3 regions of the Peribacillus sp. TH16 genome follow, and region 2 is predicted to be linked to each of the others. Evidence: riboswitches for the same ligand, from Rfam matches in the RefSeq annotation. Region 2 holds a riboswitch; each other region holds the start of a gene.
The links. A riboswitch is a leader RNA that binds a small molecule or an ion and turns the genes downstream of it on or off. The one in region 2 is predicted to bind cobalamin.
Positions count from the first base shown of each region.

Region 1: linked by a shared signal. The riboswitch ahead of nikA (nickel ABC transporter substrate-binding protein) and the one ahead of JFV29_RS27460 (ABC transporter substrate-binding protein) in region 2 are both predicted to bind cobalamin.
Region 3: linked by a shared signal. The riboswitch ahead of JFV29_RS07585 (ribonucleoside-diphosphate reductase subunit alpha) and the one ahead of JFV29_RS27460 (ABC transporter substrate-binding protein) in region 2 are both predicted to bind cobalamin.

Region 1 is NZ_JAEKEM010000002.1:406,022-411,215, forward strand. It holds gene nikB (nickel ABC transporter permease) at 1-892, opposite strand, end outside; gene nikA (nickel ABC transporter substrate-binding protein) at 929-2,560, opposite strand; cobalamin riboswitch at 2,716-2,904, opposite strand; gene JFV29_RS01950 (aspartyl-phosphate phosphatase Spo0E family protein) at 3,488-3,658, shown strand; gene JFV29_RS01955 (heavy metal translocating P-type ATPase) at 3,816-5,194, opposite strand, start outside.
Region 2 is NZ_JAEKEM010000009.1:2,777,677-2,782,870, reverse strand. It holds gene JFV29_RS27475 (FecCD family ABC transporter permease) at 1-709, shown strand, start outside; gene JFV29_RS27470 (ABC transporter ATP-binding protein) at 706-1,548, shown strand; gene JFV29_RS27465 (polysaccharide deacetylase family protein) at 1,652-2,539, shown strand; cobalamin riboswitch at 2,627-2,803, shown strand; gene JFV29_RS27460 (ABC transporter substrate-binding protein) at 2,982-3,950, shown strand; gene JFV29_RS27455 (FecCD family ABC transporter permease) at 3,913-4,968, shown strand; gene JFV29_RS27450 (heme ABC transporter ATP-binding protein) at 4,974-5,194, shown strand, end outside.
Region 3 is NZ_JAEKEM010000002.1:1,572,785-1,577,978, reverse strand. It holds gene JFV29_RS07590 (ribonucleotide-diphosphate reductase subunit beta) at 1-438, opposite strand, end outside; gene JFV29_RS07585 (ribonucleoside-diphosphate reductase subunit alpha) at 478-2,775, opposite strand; cobalamin riboswitch at 2,913-3,093, opposite strand; gene JFV29_RS07580 (manganese-dependent inorganic pyrophosphatase) at 3,388-4,317, shown strand; gene JFV29_RS07575 (hypothetical protein) at 4,448-4,594, opposite strand; gene JFV29_RS07570 (SulP family inorganic anion transporter) at 4,677-5,194, opposite strand, start outside.

The sequences.
Region 1 (5,194 bases), on a different contig from region 2:
TAAGATCCACAAGAAGATTACAGACCACAAAGATCACGCCCATAAATAATACACACCCCTGAATCATCGGATAATCTTGATTTAATATAGATGTGACAAATAACTGTCCCATGCCGGGCCAAGCAAAAATTGTTTCAACAATAACCGCTCCGCTTAGCATGTTACCGAAGCTCATGCCAAGTCCAGTTACCACAGGTAGTAAGGACTTTTTTAAGACATGCCTGATAACGATTAGTCTTTGACGCAACCCTCTCGCTCTAGCATAAACAACAAATGGCTCATTCAAATTTCCCAGCATGCTAGCCCGAAGCAATCGCATATACGTACCTATATACGCAAAAGCCAATGTCAAGGAAGGAAGCACTAGATGAGCCAAAGTCCCCCTTCCCAATACAGGAAATAAATCTAACTTTACTGATAAAAAATAGATCAAGAGAAAGCCAAGCCAAAAGGTTGGCATAGAGACACTTACAAAGGCTAGTATTCTGCTAAACTGATCAACAAATTTCCCCTTGTAAATAGCAGAAATCATTCCTAAGGGTAAACTAATAAAAACAATAAAGATAAGCGAAGCAATTGTTAATTGAACTGTTGGGAAGAAATGTACCACAATTTCTTCCCATACAGAGTTATTGGACACATAAGACATCCCTAAATCCAATTGCAACACTTTTCCCAGCCACTCAAAATACTGGACATATAAAGGCTTGTTTAATCCAAGCTCAACTCGAAGGGCTGCCACTGTCTCATCCGTAGGAGGTATATGTGACGCCCTTAAGTAAGCTACTGCCGGATCTCCAGGAATTAAGTGAAGCAAGATAAAAGTGATGAGCGAAATTCCTAATAAAATTGGAATTAAACTTGTGAGACGTTTAAAAATAAACCAACTCATGTAGCACTCCTTAAGTTGTTTTTAAGTATCCCCACTTCAATTAACGTCAATTGAAGTTAAAGGGACCTCAGCTTCTTGAGGTAAAAAATCTACTCCACTAATGTTTTTTTGATACACTGCTATATTAGACTGATAAGATATCGGTAAATAAATTGCTTGTTCGTGCAATGTCGTTAATATTTCTGAATACAGTATTTTTCTCTCTTCTTCGTCTGTAGTTAATAATACTTTCTTAATTTTCTGGTCTATTTCTTTTTTTACTGGCAACCCTAATTGAGCGTTATAATCTGGACCACCATTTTCCGTATTTGTCGTCATAGAAGCTAAATAGGAATGTGGATCAAATGGTACAGCCCAAGTAGATGTAAATAATAAATCAAATTGACCTTGAAATGCATTTGTCCAAAAAGTATTAGTTTCTTGACTAGTCAACTTAACATCTATTCCTAGCTTTCTAAAATCACCTTGGGTAAATTCTGCGATTGACTTTTGGATGTTGTCTGTACTATTAAACAGTAATTCCAATTGCAATTCTTTTCCGTCTTTTTCTCTAAATGGTTTCCCCTTCACTTGTTTCCATCCGGCTTCATCCAATAACTGTTTTGCTTTTTCTGCATCATATTCATATGGCTTTATATTAATTTTCGTGTATGGCAAAGTAGGTGGAAACAAAGTATCAGCCTTTTTTTCCATACCATAAAAGATCTTATCAATAACAGCCTGTTTATTAAAAGCATGTTGGAGAGCTAACCGAACTTTAAGGTCTTTAGTCGCTTCTCTGTTTGAATTAAGAAGAAGCGTTCTTGTAGCTGTAGGTTCTGACAATTTGGTTTCATATTGCCCTGAATTCTTCAAAAATTGGAATGAATCTTGGCTTATGACTCCGTTTCCAAAAATAAAGTCGAGTTCTTTTTTCTCAAAAGCTAATACTCTTGACTCACCGTCAGTAATGACTTTAACAACCACCTTATCTACTTTAGGTTTAGTACCCCAATACTGTTCATTCCTTTTAAAAACTGCAAACTCATTTTTCTTATATTCGCTCAATACCCACGGTCCTGTGCCAATCGGAGACTTGAGTCCGTCCTTAAATGTGTTTTGACTGTCCGGAAAAGCAGCTTCTCCTACAAATCTCAACGGTCTGATGTAAGTTAGTTCTTGAAGAGTTGGATAATACGCGTTGTTCAAAATAAGTTTAAATGTATATTCATCTATTATTTCAGTACCTTTGATTTGGTTAATTAATTCCACCCATTCATGTTGTTTGCGATTATCTAAAATGGTATCAAAGTTTTTCTTAACGATTGCAGCATTAAAGAGGGAACCATCGGAAAATTTAACATCTTTCCTCAGATGGAATATATATTCTTTTCCATCTTTCGATATATCCCAGCTCTCTGCAAGCCAAGGCTGAATTTCTCCGCCTTCACCGTAATAAACTAGGGATTCATATACCATAGCCTGGGAAAAAAACTCATTCGGAAAATATGTGTGTGGATTTAAGTCACCTATATCCCCAGGCCATGAAAAAGTAACAACTTTTTGTTTATCTTTATTTGATGTATTTTCTTGATCTATTGTTGTGTTGCTGCAACCAGTAACAAAAATTGTGAAAATTACTAGTAGTCCAACAAAAGAATGGAATAAACTAGACCGTAGTAAAAACATGTTTTCTCACCTTCAATTATGGAATTTTATCTATTTGAAAAATCACGAAATATAAAAAAGCATTTCCAACCAGATTTAACGGTCAGAAATGCTTATAATTTAAGAACAAATTCGTCTTCTAGCACTCTAACACCTCCCTATCTCCCGTAGGTTTAACAGCATTTTTAGAACGGGCAGGTTTTCTGACTTAGGTTCATCATCTCCATGCGTCTTCCCGGATATTATCCAGTGACTTTCTTGCATAGGACTCACCATTACAGCGGCGGGACCGTGCCGGATTTTGCACCGGCTTCCCTTTTAAATATTCGCTTTTAAACGAATATACCCATTCCAATACTATATGAAATTTTCCCTCATCTTCATAGTAAATAATAGAGCTTGTCTATCCTAAAATTATTTTGTCGAAACCATTTGTTACTTCTTAACACTTTATTAGTTTCATCTCTAAGTAATTTTTGATAAACCCAGCTACTAATCCTATCCATCTAGCAATAAACGAAATACAGTTAGTAAAAAGGAGAATAAACAGGTTCTCTTTAAAATTCAACAAATATTAAATTCTCCTAAATTATACAGTTTTACGAATACAACTCTCTCAAAATGGAGATATTCACTATATGAAAATAAAATCAAAAAAAGTTTACCTAATACAAATTATATTCTTTATTGCAAATTTATGCTATATCAAATTAAAGTCCTGATGTTTTTTAACGGCTCGTTATGTATGGAAGTAATAATTTTATATGAATAGTTATCTGTAATTACATATATCGAATGATAGTGAGGAAGATTTGTATTGCTCCCGCCAGAATTTGTTTACTTTTAATAAGTAAATACTTACTATAATATTTAAAATCATCCTAATTTATGTAATAATAAATATACTACAATAAAGGAAAGGTTTTGAGGGGATTTTCGTTGGAAAGTATGGAACTGCTACATAATAAAATAGAGACAATGAGGAAAGAATTAATAAATACAGCCTTGAAACATGGATTCACCTCACCAAAAACATTACATTTGAGCCAAGAACTTGATAAACTCTTGAATATACTTTTGCATGAACAGGAGTCGCTAACTCCAATAGGCCTTCAATAAGATGTAAGGGTGCTTCTCCACTAAGTAAGTATGCTGTGTCTTGTAAGTCAAATTAGTGGAAAACAAGCAACTATAAATATCAACAGAACTATTTAACAGAGACTAAAAAAAGCATTGATACGAGTACCAATGCTTCTCCAAAATATTAATTTTATCTTTAAAGCTTTACCCTTTGCAGTCGAAGTGCATTTATTACAACGGATACAGAACTAAATGCCATGGCAGCACCTGCTAACCAAGGGGCAAGTAGCCCAATAGCCGCAATCGGTATTCCTATTACGTTATAGGCAAAGGCCCAGAACAGGTTTTGTTTAATATTTCGCATGGTTTTTCTACTCATGTGAATAGCATCTGCAATGCTGTTTAAATCCCCACGAATTAAAGTAATATCCGCAGCTTCCATGGCCACGTCTGTCCCCGTCCCGATAGCCATACCAATATCAGCTAGGGCAAGTGCTGGTGCATCATTGATTCCATCTCCAACCATAGCCACTTTCTTTCCAGCTGCTTGAAGTTTTTTCACTTCTTCCGCTTTCCCTTCAGGAAGTACTTCCGCAATGACCTGGTCAATGCCAACTTTGTTTCCTATGGCATGAGCAGTCCTTTGATTATCACCCGTTATCATGATGACCTGAATATCCATCTCTTTTAACCTTTTTATGGCTGTTTGAGAAGTGTCTTTTATGGTATCCGCCACAGCAATAAGACCTGCATATTCACCATCAATGCTAGCCAGCATCGCGGTTTTACCTTGCCCTTCAAGGTCTTCCATGGCCGGTAGTGCATTTGTAATATCCACGTTATTTTGCTTCATTAATTTCCGTGTTCCCACCAGTAACACTTTTTGATCCACTACAGCTTTTACCCCGTAACCTGGAATAGCTTCGAACTCCTGAACCAATCCAAGTGATATTTTTCTTTCTTGAATTCCTTGAACAATTGATTGTGCAAGTGGGTGTTCAGATTGTTTTTCAGCGGCCCCGATAAGAGATAAAAAGTGTTGTTCACCCATTCCATTTTCGATGAGGACATCGGTTAACACTGGTGTACCATTAGTAACAGTTCCCGTTTTGTCTAAAATAACCGTATCAATATGGTGAGTAGTTTCCAGGTGTTCTCCGCCTTTAAATAAAATACCGAACTCTGCGGCACGCCCTGACCCGGCCATGATTGATGTTGGGGTAGCCAAACCTAAAGCACACGGGCAAGCTATTACAAGTACCGCAATCATCGCTTCAAAAGCTGGTGTAAATTCACCAGGATTAACCCAGATCATCCATACGAGAAAAGTTAAAAGGGCGATTCCGACAACAATGGGTACGAAAACACCAGAAATTTGGTCAGCGAGCCTTTGAATTGGAGCTTTAGACCCTTGAGCGTCTTCTACCACCTTGATGATTTGCGAAAGAGCGGTATCTCTTCCGATTTTTGTGGCCTTCATTTTGAGAAAACCATTTTTATTCAGGGTTGAACCAATCACGGTATCTCCCATGCTTTTATCTACTGGTATGCTTTCTCCTGTTAACATGGATTCAT
Region 2 (5,194 bases):
TTCGGCTGGTGCCGGGTTTGGCGCTTCCCTTGGGATTCTATTACTAGGTCATGGCTTCGCTACACAAGTGATGGCACTTGGTTTCGGCCTAGCGGCAATCGTCTTTACCTTCGTGATTAGCGGAAAAAAAGATTCACCCGTTTTCATGCTTGTTCTGGCTGGTGTCGTTACATCGGCATTATTCCAGGCGTTGATTTCCTTGATTAAATTCGTCGCTGACCCGGAAGCAAAACTGCCAGCGATTACTTACTGGCTGATGGGAAGTCTTGGTACGGCAACATATAAGGACTTGTATATCGGGGGACCGATTATCCTTGTGGGCATTCTGATTCTATATTCCCTTCGTTGGAGAATAAATTTATTGACGTTGCCTGAGGATGAAGCTAAAACACTTGGTATTCCAGTAACACGTTTGAAGTGGACAGTTATTTTTGGCGCAACACTTATTACTGCTGCTTCCGTTGCGATAGGCGGTATCATTGGCTGGGTTGGGTTAATTATTCCTCACGTTGCAAGAATGCTAGTTGGTAATAACAATCAACTAGTCTTACCAGTATCTCTTTCAATCGGTGGAGCCTATTTATTGTTGATTGATAATCTGGCTCGCTCGGTAACGGCTACAGAAATTCCACTCTCAATCTTGACGGCAATTATAGGTGCACCATTTTTCGCAATATTGCTTAGAAAAACAGGAGGTGGCTGGTCATGAGAATTGAGGTGCAGGGAGGAAATTACTTTTATGCTCGGAAAAAAGAAGAAGTTCCTTACCTTTACCAAACAGACATTAACTTTTCGCTGAATGACGGAGAGATAATGGCGATACTAGGACCAAACGGTGCAGGAAAGACAACGATGTTAAAATGCATCACAGGTCTTCTGGACTGGAAAAAAGGTCAAACGCTCATTGATGGAAAGCCGCTTCCTTCGCTTTCACGCAAAACCGTCTGGAAACGGATTGGTTATGTTCCGCAGGCGCATAAAATGGTATTTGGTTTTACACTCGAAGAATTGGTCATTATGGGAAGAGCCCCATACATCAGTGCGCTTGCCCAGCCTTCCGTGAAGGACCGTGAAGCCGCTCACCTAGCCCTGGAAACTGTAGGGATTGGCCATCTTGCTGGGAAGTCCTGCAATACAGTCAGTGGTGGTGAGTTGCAACTAGCGTTGATTGCACGTACGCTGGTATCAGACCCGGAAGTGCTCATTCTCGATGAACCGGAATCCCATCTTGATGTTCAAAAGCAGGTTGTGATTTTACAGACATTAAAGCGTTTGTCACAAGAAAAGAAAATCTCTTGTATCATAAACACGCATTACCCAAACCATGCGTTTTTCCTTGCTGACCATGTGTTAATGACAGCCAAACAAAAGCCGGTCGTTTACGGGGAAGTCCAGGAAGTAATGACAGAATCCCGGATGAAGGAATACTTCGGAATTGAAATGAAGAAGATTATTTATGAAGAAGATGAGAACTTTTTGATTGAAACGATGGTGCCGAAAGATTTAGGCATTCCGCGTGATCAAAGTACTTGTCGATTTACTAGTTAAAAAAAGGCAGCCACCGGGTTGCCTTTTTTTTCGCTAAATGGAATACTTTATTATTTACTAGTTTTCTGGTACTATTATGCTAGAAAAAATTAGGAGAATGATAGTGAGGAAATACAGAGTTTTATTGATGGTAGCATTGCTGGGAATTTTAATTTTGCCTTCATGCTCACAAGGGGTTTTAGAGAATATAGGTACAAAGACGGCTGCACCGATTGCGGAAGATAACATTGAAGTGGTTGCAGCAGCGGAGAATGACGTCGGGCAGAATTCGGAGGACAGATTATATCCTGAACAGATCGATACGAGAAACTGGATAAGAGCCGAGTCCACGGTTCAACTTCCAATATTGATGTATCATAGTATTTCTGAAGGTAATAACCTTCGGGTACCAAGAGAGGAATTTCAATCACAAATGAACTGGCTTCGGGAGAATGATTACTATACATTATCCCCTAGGGAAGCATTTCTTGTTTTAACGGAAAATCGGATGCCAAGTGAAAAGTGTGTCTGGCTTACTTTTGATGATGGCTATACAGATAATTACACGGAGGCTTTTCCTATATTAAAAGAATATAATATGAAAGCTACTGTTTTTATGATCGGGAAATCTATTGAAAAAAGTCATCACCTGACGGAAGAACAAATGGTGGAGATGAGCGAGAATGGGATTTCTATTGAAAGTCATACTATCAACCATCTTGAGCTTAACCGTATGACGGTAGGGCAGCAGGAAGCTGAAATGGTACAGTCAAAGGATTTATTCGATCGTATTCTCCAACAGGACACGACAGTACTTTCATATCCTGTTGGTCGGTATAACGAGGAGAGCCTTAGGTTGTCAGAAGAAGCTGGATACAAGATGGCAGTAACCACCGAAGCTGGTGGAGCTTCAAGGGACCAAGGGATGCATGCACTACACCGAGTTCGGATTTCACCCGGATTGTCAGTCGATGGATTTGCAGCGCTGATTGAAAATGCATCACGTTATTAATTGAAGACAAGGTATTTCGGAATCAGTCTGAAAAATCATATAATAATCATTTCTTACATAGTGTATAATGAAAAGCAGTGAAAATTATATACATATGAACGATTTGGTGTCTTAATGACTTAAAAGGGAAGTTGGTGAAATACCAACGCGGTCCCGCCACTGTAAATGGGAGTTAGCGGCTGTGTACCACTGTATGTGAGATATGGGAAGGTGCCGTTGACGATGACCATTAGCCAGGAGACCTGCCAAGATTCGTACACCTGTAACCTACGCGGATGGGAAGGTGTGTGGCAGACCTTCTGAGTCCGTAATTATATTGTTGCCATACAAGCATCTTCCGTTTGACGGGAGATGCTTTTGTTTTGAAATTCGCTTCTTCACTTCAGGATGCGTTTTCTTTAGGTGGTCGGAAATTGAATTAAAAGATTGTGGGGGATGTAAAATGAAGAAAATCTATGGTCTGATTCTAGTGATGTTACTAACTGCAGGTATTATGGTTGGTTGCAATGATACATCAAAAGAAGGAACGAAAGAAAAGCAACAAACGAATCATACTGAAAACCAAGCTTTCCCGATTACGATAAAAGATGCAACGGGTGAAAAAGTAACGATAGAAGAACAACCAAAGAAAATTGTTACATTGATACCAAGTAATACAGAAGTGGTCTTTGCACTTGGTTTGGGTAAAAAGGTTGTTGGTGTATCCGACATTGATAATTACCCGGAAGAAACGAAAGAAATTGAAAAAGTTGGCGGAATGGAAATGAACACGGAGTTAATCGTTTCCTTAAAGCCTGATCTTGTTCTTGCTCATGCATCCAGTGCCCATAATTCGAATGAGGGATTGCAGCAGCTTAAGGATGCTGGAATAGATGTCCTTGTAGTCAATGATGCACAAAGCTTTGACGAAGTGTATGAGTCTATTGATATGATTGGACAGGCAACGGGAGAACATGATAAGGCAAAAGAAATCGTTGCGAATATGAAAACGAAACTGAAGAAAATTCAGGAAAAAGCTAAATCCGTTAAGGATGAGGAAAGAAAAACCGTTCTAGTAGAGGTTTCGCCATCACCGGATATTTATACACCTGGAAAAAATACATTCATGAATGAAATGCTTAACATAATTTCAGCGAAAAATGCAGCAGCCGAATTGGACGGGTGGGCGAAAATTGACGAAGAGTCTATGATTGCTGCAAATCCGGATGTCATTATTACAACATATGGTTATTATACAAAAGATCCAGTCAGTGAAGTGACGGGCCGAAAAGGATGGGAAGATGTAGCTGCTGTTAAGGATGGTCAAGTCTTTGATGTCCATTCTGACTTAGTGACCCGTTCTGGTCCACGCTTAATAGAGGGAGTAGAGGAACTTGCCAAATCAGTCTATCCGAACCTATTTGACAACTAAGTGGGCGTTTGCTTATTTGATTGCGTTATTGTTTTTGCTTTTCGCAATGACGTTTGGCATTTCCTTTGGTTCGGTGTCAGTACCGATTCCAGCGCTTATACAAATTATCGGCAAGGAATTTTTTCATTTACCAATCTCAGTTGAGCCAGATGTGATGCTGACGAATATCGTAATGAACATCCGCCTGCCACGTGTATTACTTGCAGGTTTGGTTGGGGCTTCGCTTGCGATTGCCGGGGCAGCCTTTCAGGGACTGCTCAGGAACCCGCTTGCTGACCCCTACACATTAGGGATTTCATCAGGAGCATCAGTAGGCGCTGTATTGACATTGTTTTTGAATATATCATTGCCGTTGATCGGTTTATATACCCTACCGACGTTAAGTATTATGTTTTCATTGCTTACGATTTTCTGTGTGCTAACTTTTGCGAGAAAAATGGATCGATCGATGAAAGTAGAAACAATTATTTTAACCGGAATCATTTTCAGCTCGTTTTTAAGTGCCTTCATCTCATTAATGATTGCGTTGACGGGCGAGGAATTAAGACAAATCATCGGATGGCTGATGGGAAGCGTTTCAATGCGCGGCTGGAATTATATCGCGATTATTTTGCCGTTTTTTATCATTGGTTCGTTGATCTTGATTATGAATACCCAAGAATTGAATGCGATGACGTTTGGGGAAGATCGTGCAAAGCATTTGGGTGTGAATGTTCAGCGGAGAAAAATGTGGATTCTGATAGCTGGTTCGATATTAACTGGGGCAGCCGTTGCTGTTTCGGGAACGATTGGCTTTGTAGGATTGGTTATTCCTCATTTGGTTCGTAGGATTTGGGGGCCAGATCATAAGCATTTATTGCCGTTATCTTTGCTCGTAGGAAGCGGATTTTTAATTTTGGCTGACCTTGTAGCAAGGACGATCATTGCACCTTCGGAACTGCCGATTGGTGTAATTACCTCACTAATCGGGGCCCCGGCATTTGCCCTGATTTTATTAAAGAGACGGAGAGAAGGGTAGAATTCATGCTTGAAGTTAAAGGGTTAACAGGTGGATATGGCAATAAAGCTGTTTTGGACTCTGTCTCTTTTGACGTACATAAAGGGGAATTATTTGGGATTCTCGGTCCAAATGGCAGCGGAAAAACGACGCTATTAAGTATGCTTAGCGGGGTTCTCGATTATAAGGTAGGAAGCATACGAATAAGGGGAAGAGACTTGAAGGAGTATTCGGCCAAACAACTTGC
Region 3 (5,194 bases), on a different contig from region 2:
AATGCGGTCGAAAAGTTGTTTTTGCTTGCCTACCGGAATCAAGGAAGCAAGGATATAGGAATAAGATTCATTATGAATAGATTCCTGCTGGGCCATGTTGGCCAGGATCGCTTTTGCTGCCGGGTCTTTGATGTAACGAAGGATTTCCACTAAAGTCGGCGTTTGAAGGCTGTCCATTCCTGCAATCATTGTAAGGATATCAAGGAAAGCATCCTGGATATCTTCATCTAATTCGCCCCACTGCTTTTTATCCTGAATCATGTTCACGCTCGAAGGCTTCCAAAAGTTATTTATGAGTTGTGTATACGTATCATAGAATTTTTCATACTGAATATCGTTCCAAAGGAGAAAGCCTGAAGCTTCCCCTTTGAATACGCCCGTTGCTTTAGTTGGATGCGTAGGTTCGAGCATCCGGATTTTTTTGATATGATTGGTCATTCGTAAAACTCCTTTAAAAATAGATTACTGATTTGATCGTTAACTTGAGCAACTTTCGCAGGCATTATCATATTCAGATGAAGTGGAACGAACATAATATGTTGATTTCAATCCGCTTTCCCATGCTGTTAAATGGATATCCAATAGAACTTTAGCCTTGATTGTGTTGTGGACATACAGGTTAAAGCTGATAGCTTGGTCAATATGACGCTGACGGGCTGCATTTTGTCTGATGCTTTCCAGTTGGTCCAAGTTAAATCGTGTTTTTTTATAATACTCATACGTATTAGGCGTCAATCCGGGTGCTGTCACTTTGAATTTGAAGTTTTTCTTTTCTTCATAAAATTCAATTTCATATAAGGGATCGATTCCATCAGTGGAGTTACCGATTTTAGCAGTTGATGAATTAGGTGCAATGGCCATTAAATATCCATTACGGGTACCGTGTAGCTGCACATTTTCTTTTAAATCCATCCATTTTTCATCGGTATAGTCACGAAGTTCGAAATATTGGCCTGTATGCCAATCAGATCCTTCAAAATATGGGTACGTTCCTTTTTCCTTAGCCAATTCATTAGACGCTTTGATTGTTAAGTAAGCAATTTTTTCGTATAAAGTATCAGCATATTGAACGGCCTCATCTGATTCCCAATATATATTCTGGGTGGCAAGTAAATGATGCCATCCAAATGTTCCTAAGCCAATTGCCCGGTAACGCTTGTTTGAGATGGATGCTTGCTTGACCGGAAGACTGTTCACATCAATGACGTTATCGAGCATGCGGATCTGAATCGGAATCAATCTTTCTAATACATCGCTACTTACCGCGCGAGGCAGGTTAATGGAAGAGAGGTTACATACAACGAAATCGCCGCTTTTACGAACTACAACTACATCGCCATCTTCAGTTTCGTATTCATCCGTGATCGTTGAAGGGCTTAAGTTTTGAGCAATCTCTGTGCAAAGGTTGGAACAATAAATCATTCCTTTATGTTTATTAGGATTCTTACGGTTCACTTCATCACGGTAGAACATATACGGTACGCCTTCTTCTAGCTGAGAAATCATAATGCTTTTCATAATGTCCATCGCGTTGATTTTTTCAAAGCTATAGCTAGGAAGTGTGCCATTTTCCGCAGCCTCCACAGCGTGAGCGTAATGATTTCTGAAGCTTCCTTCGCCTTTTTTCTCGTCATAAAAATCTTCGAGTGAGAATCCAAGGGTTTGCTTTACGGTATGTGGGTCGAAAAGATACCATTCTTTCCGATCGCGTACGGCTTCCATGAACAGATCAGGAATACATACACCTGTAAAAATATCATGAGCTTTCAACCGGTCATCACCGTTTTGTGTCTTTAAGTCAAGGAAACTCATGATATCTTTATGCCAGGCATCCAAATAAATCGCGATTGCTCCTTTACGCTGGCCCAATTGATCGACGCTGACAGCAGTCTGGTTAAACAAACGGATCCAAGGGGTCGTGCCTGAACTGTTTCCAGAAAAACCACGGATATCAGAACCAAGTGAGCGGATTTTACCGACATAAAGTCCTACACCACCGCCGAATTTAGATACTTTAGCGGCATCGTAGTTGGATAGATAAATGCCATCAATAGAATCTTCAATCGCGTCAATAAAGCATGAACTTAACTGACCGTGAGTTTTGCCTGCGTTTGATAGGGTAGGTGTCGCGACGGTCATATACAGATTGGACATCGCCCAGTATGCCTCTTTGACAAGTTGCAGGCGGTGTTCTGTTTTTTCCATTCGCATAATTTCCATAGCGATGATCATGAAGCGCTCCTGAGGCAGTTCGTAGACCTTGTCTTTTTTCGGACGGGCTAGGTAGCGGTCGTTTAATAAGTAGATACCGATATAAGAAAATAGTTTATCTTTTTCCGGATCGATCACTAAGCCTAATTCTTCAATTTCTTCTTTGGAGTAAGAGTCGAGTAGTTCGGGTTTATAAATCGGGTAGCGTTCCCCCTCTTGCTGTTGAGATAGTCCTGCGATTAATTCATAGAACGGTCCGTAGCTCACGCTCTCATAACCGCGATTCGCTTGTGCATCCCTGTACATCGTATTCAAAAGTTCTGCCGCAGCAACAAACGTCCAATCTGGAGCATCTATGTCTACACTTTCGAGAGCAAGCTGGATCAGTTTTTTTGAAGTTTGTTCTTCTGTTGAGTCACTTTTACGATCCAGCCATTTTGTAAAACGCTTTTTGAACTTTTCCATATCTAGCCGGCCTTCGAATTCCTTGGATAACATCTCAAGCTGGATAGAACTTGTTTCTGTGTCATTTTTCACTATAGTAGAGTTATATGTTTGAGTCATGAATAATCCTCCTTGTAAACTTCCGTTAAATAAAAAAATCCGCCCAATAAATTGAGCGGATCAAACGATAGAATAAAAGAGCCATGAAAAAATAGCCGTTATACTATCGTTTCATCATCTCAATCCCCGAAGAATAAGAAACGTGAAAAATCCAGGCAGGTCTCCTGACTCATGATCATCCTACTTTGAGTTCTTCCCGTATAATGAGCTATACAGTGGTTTTCTCATTTCGTCACATTTACAGTTGCGGGGACAGTTCCGGGTTTACACCGGATTCCCTTTTCAGCCATCACTGGCACCTTGGATTACAAATAATTCTATATATAGTTATGTGTGTTGTTTTTAATATCAATATCTAGTATTTCTGCTTATATTATCGTAATCCATATGAGACGATAATTCAACTAATATATTTGATAAAAACCAATCCTTATCTATTGACAAAGTGAGGGGAGAGGGAAAAAGAGTGAAAGAATTAATAGGAAAATGGGAAATTCAAACGCTGAATGTAAGAGATTTTATGTTAAAATAAAGTGTATAGTAAAGGTGGCTCTCCCTTATTGTAATGATGGGGGTTCCCGGAAAAATATTTATTAAAAAGGAGAAATAATCTTGGAAAAAGTATTAGTTTTTGGACATAAAAACCCAGATACAGACACAATTTGTTCAGCTATCGCTTATGCGGATCTGAAAAAACAACTAGGTATCAATGCTGAACCTGTTCGTCTTGGTGAAGTGAATGGTGAAACTCAATATGCATTAGACCAATTCAAATTCGAAGCTCCTCGTCTTGTAGAAAAAGTGGCAGGGGAAGCGGATGGTGTGATTTTAGTCGATCACAACGAACGCCAGCAAAGTGCAGAAGACATTGACCAAGTCCGTGTTTTAGAAGTTATCGACCACCACCGTATCGCTAACTTTGAAACAAGTGATCCTTTATATTACCGCGCAGAACCAGTTGGTTGCACGGCAACTATTTTAAATAAAATCTATAAAGAAAACGGTATTGAAGTGCCTAAAGCAATCGCAGGTCTAATGCTATCTGCCATCATTTCCGATTCTTTATTGTTCAAATCTCCAACCTGCACAGAGCAAGATGTTGCAGCAGCAATGGAATTAGCGGAGATTGCCGGAGTAAATGCTGAAACATATGGCTTAGAAATGTTAAAAGCAGGCGCTGACCTGAGCGACAAAACAATTGCCCAGCTAATTACTCTTGATGCAAAAGAATTCTCTATGGGAACTGCGAAAGTGGAGATTGCTCAAGTCAATGCTGTGGATCCGAACGAAGTTCTTGCAAAACAAGCTGAATTAGAAGCAGCTATTGAAGCTGTTATTGCTACGAAAGAATTAGATTTATTCTTATTCGTTGTAACGGATATTTTAACAAATGATTCTGTTGCCTTGGCTCTTGGGAAATCAACGGAAGCAGTTGAAAAAGCGTATAACGTTACATTGAGCAACAACATTGCCGTCTTAGAAGGCGTTGTATCACGTAAAAAACAAATCGTGCCGGTTTTAACGGACATATTCAGTAAATAAAGATGTGAAAAGGGTGCTCTGAATACTTCGAGCACCCTTTTTATGTAATATTGTGAGGATCAACAAATTTCAATCATGTCTATAAAAAAGGACTCAAACAAGCCATTTAAATGACGTTTGAGTCTTTTTTTTAATTCAAAGCTTCCTTCTCTTTTTCATAGGCGATAATAATTAGTTCTTTATTTGCGTCTTGGCCTAGCTTGCTTTCAAAGCTTCTTAGTTCATTCAGTAAATCTTGTGACAGGTTTGCTGCCGTATAATCCTGCTCGGATATCATACTTTTTGCTCCTTCCATCTAGATATATTTCATGTTATCTATTTTGTCGGTTTAAAAAGTTTCTATTCAGCAAAATTTAAACTTAAGATATTTTACTATCATAAGTGGCGAGCTTTTCAAGCAATTGGGAACTTTCATGATCGAGACCAAGCACCTGAACAGATTTACCATGTAGCCGATATTTAAGGACAACCTTATCAACTGCGCCGACTGCAGAAGCATCCCATATTTTTGAATGGGAAAAATCAATGGTGATAGAATCAGCCTTTTCATTTACATCGAACTTGGAAACAAAGTCCTGAACCGAGGCGAAAAATAATTGTCCGGTTATACGATAAATAATTTTCTTAGCCTGAATGTCCTCTGCTTTTTCAACCGACACTTTAGAAATTTTAGCCGAGAAGAAAATCATGCTCAAGAGAACGCCGGCAAATACGCCTTTTGATAAATCATGCGTATAAAGAACAATGATGACAGTTACAATCATCACAGCTGCATCCGTCTTAGGAGCTAGTCTGAGCCTCTTCAAGGAAGACCAGTCGAATGTTCCTATTGAAACCATAATCATGACTGCAACAAGGGCTGCCATTGGAATTTTAA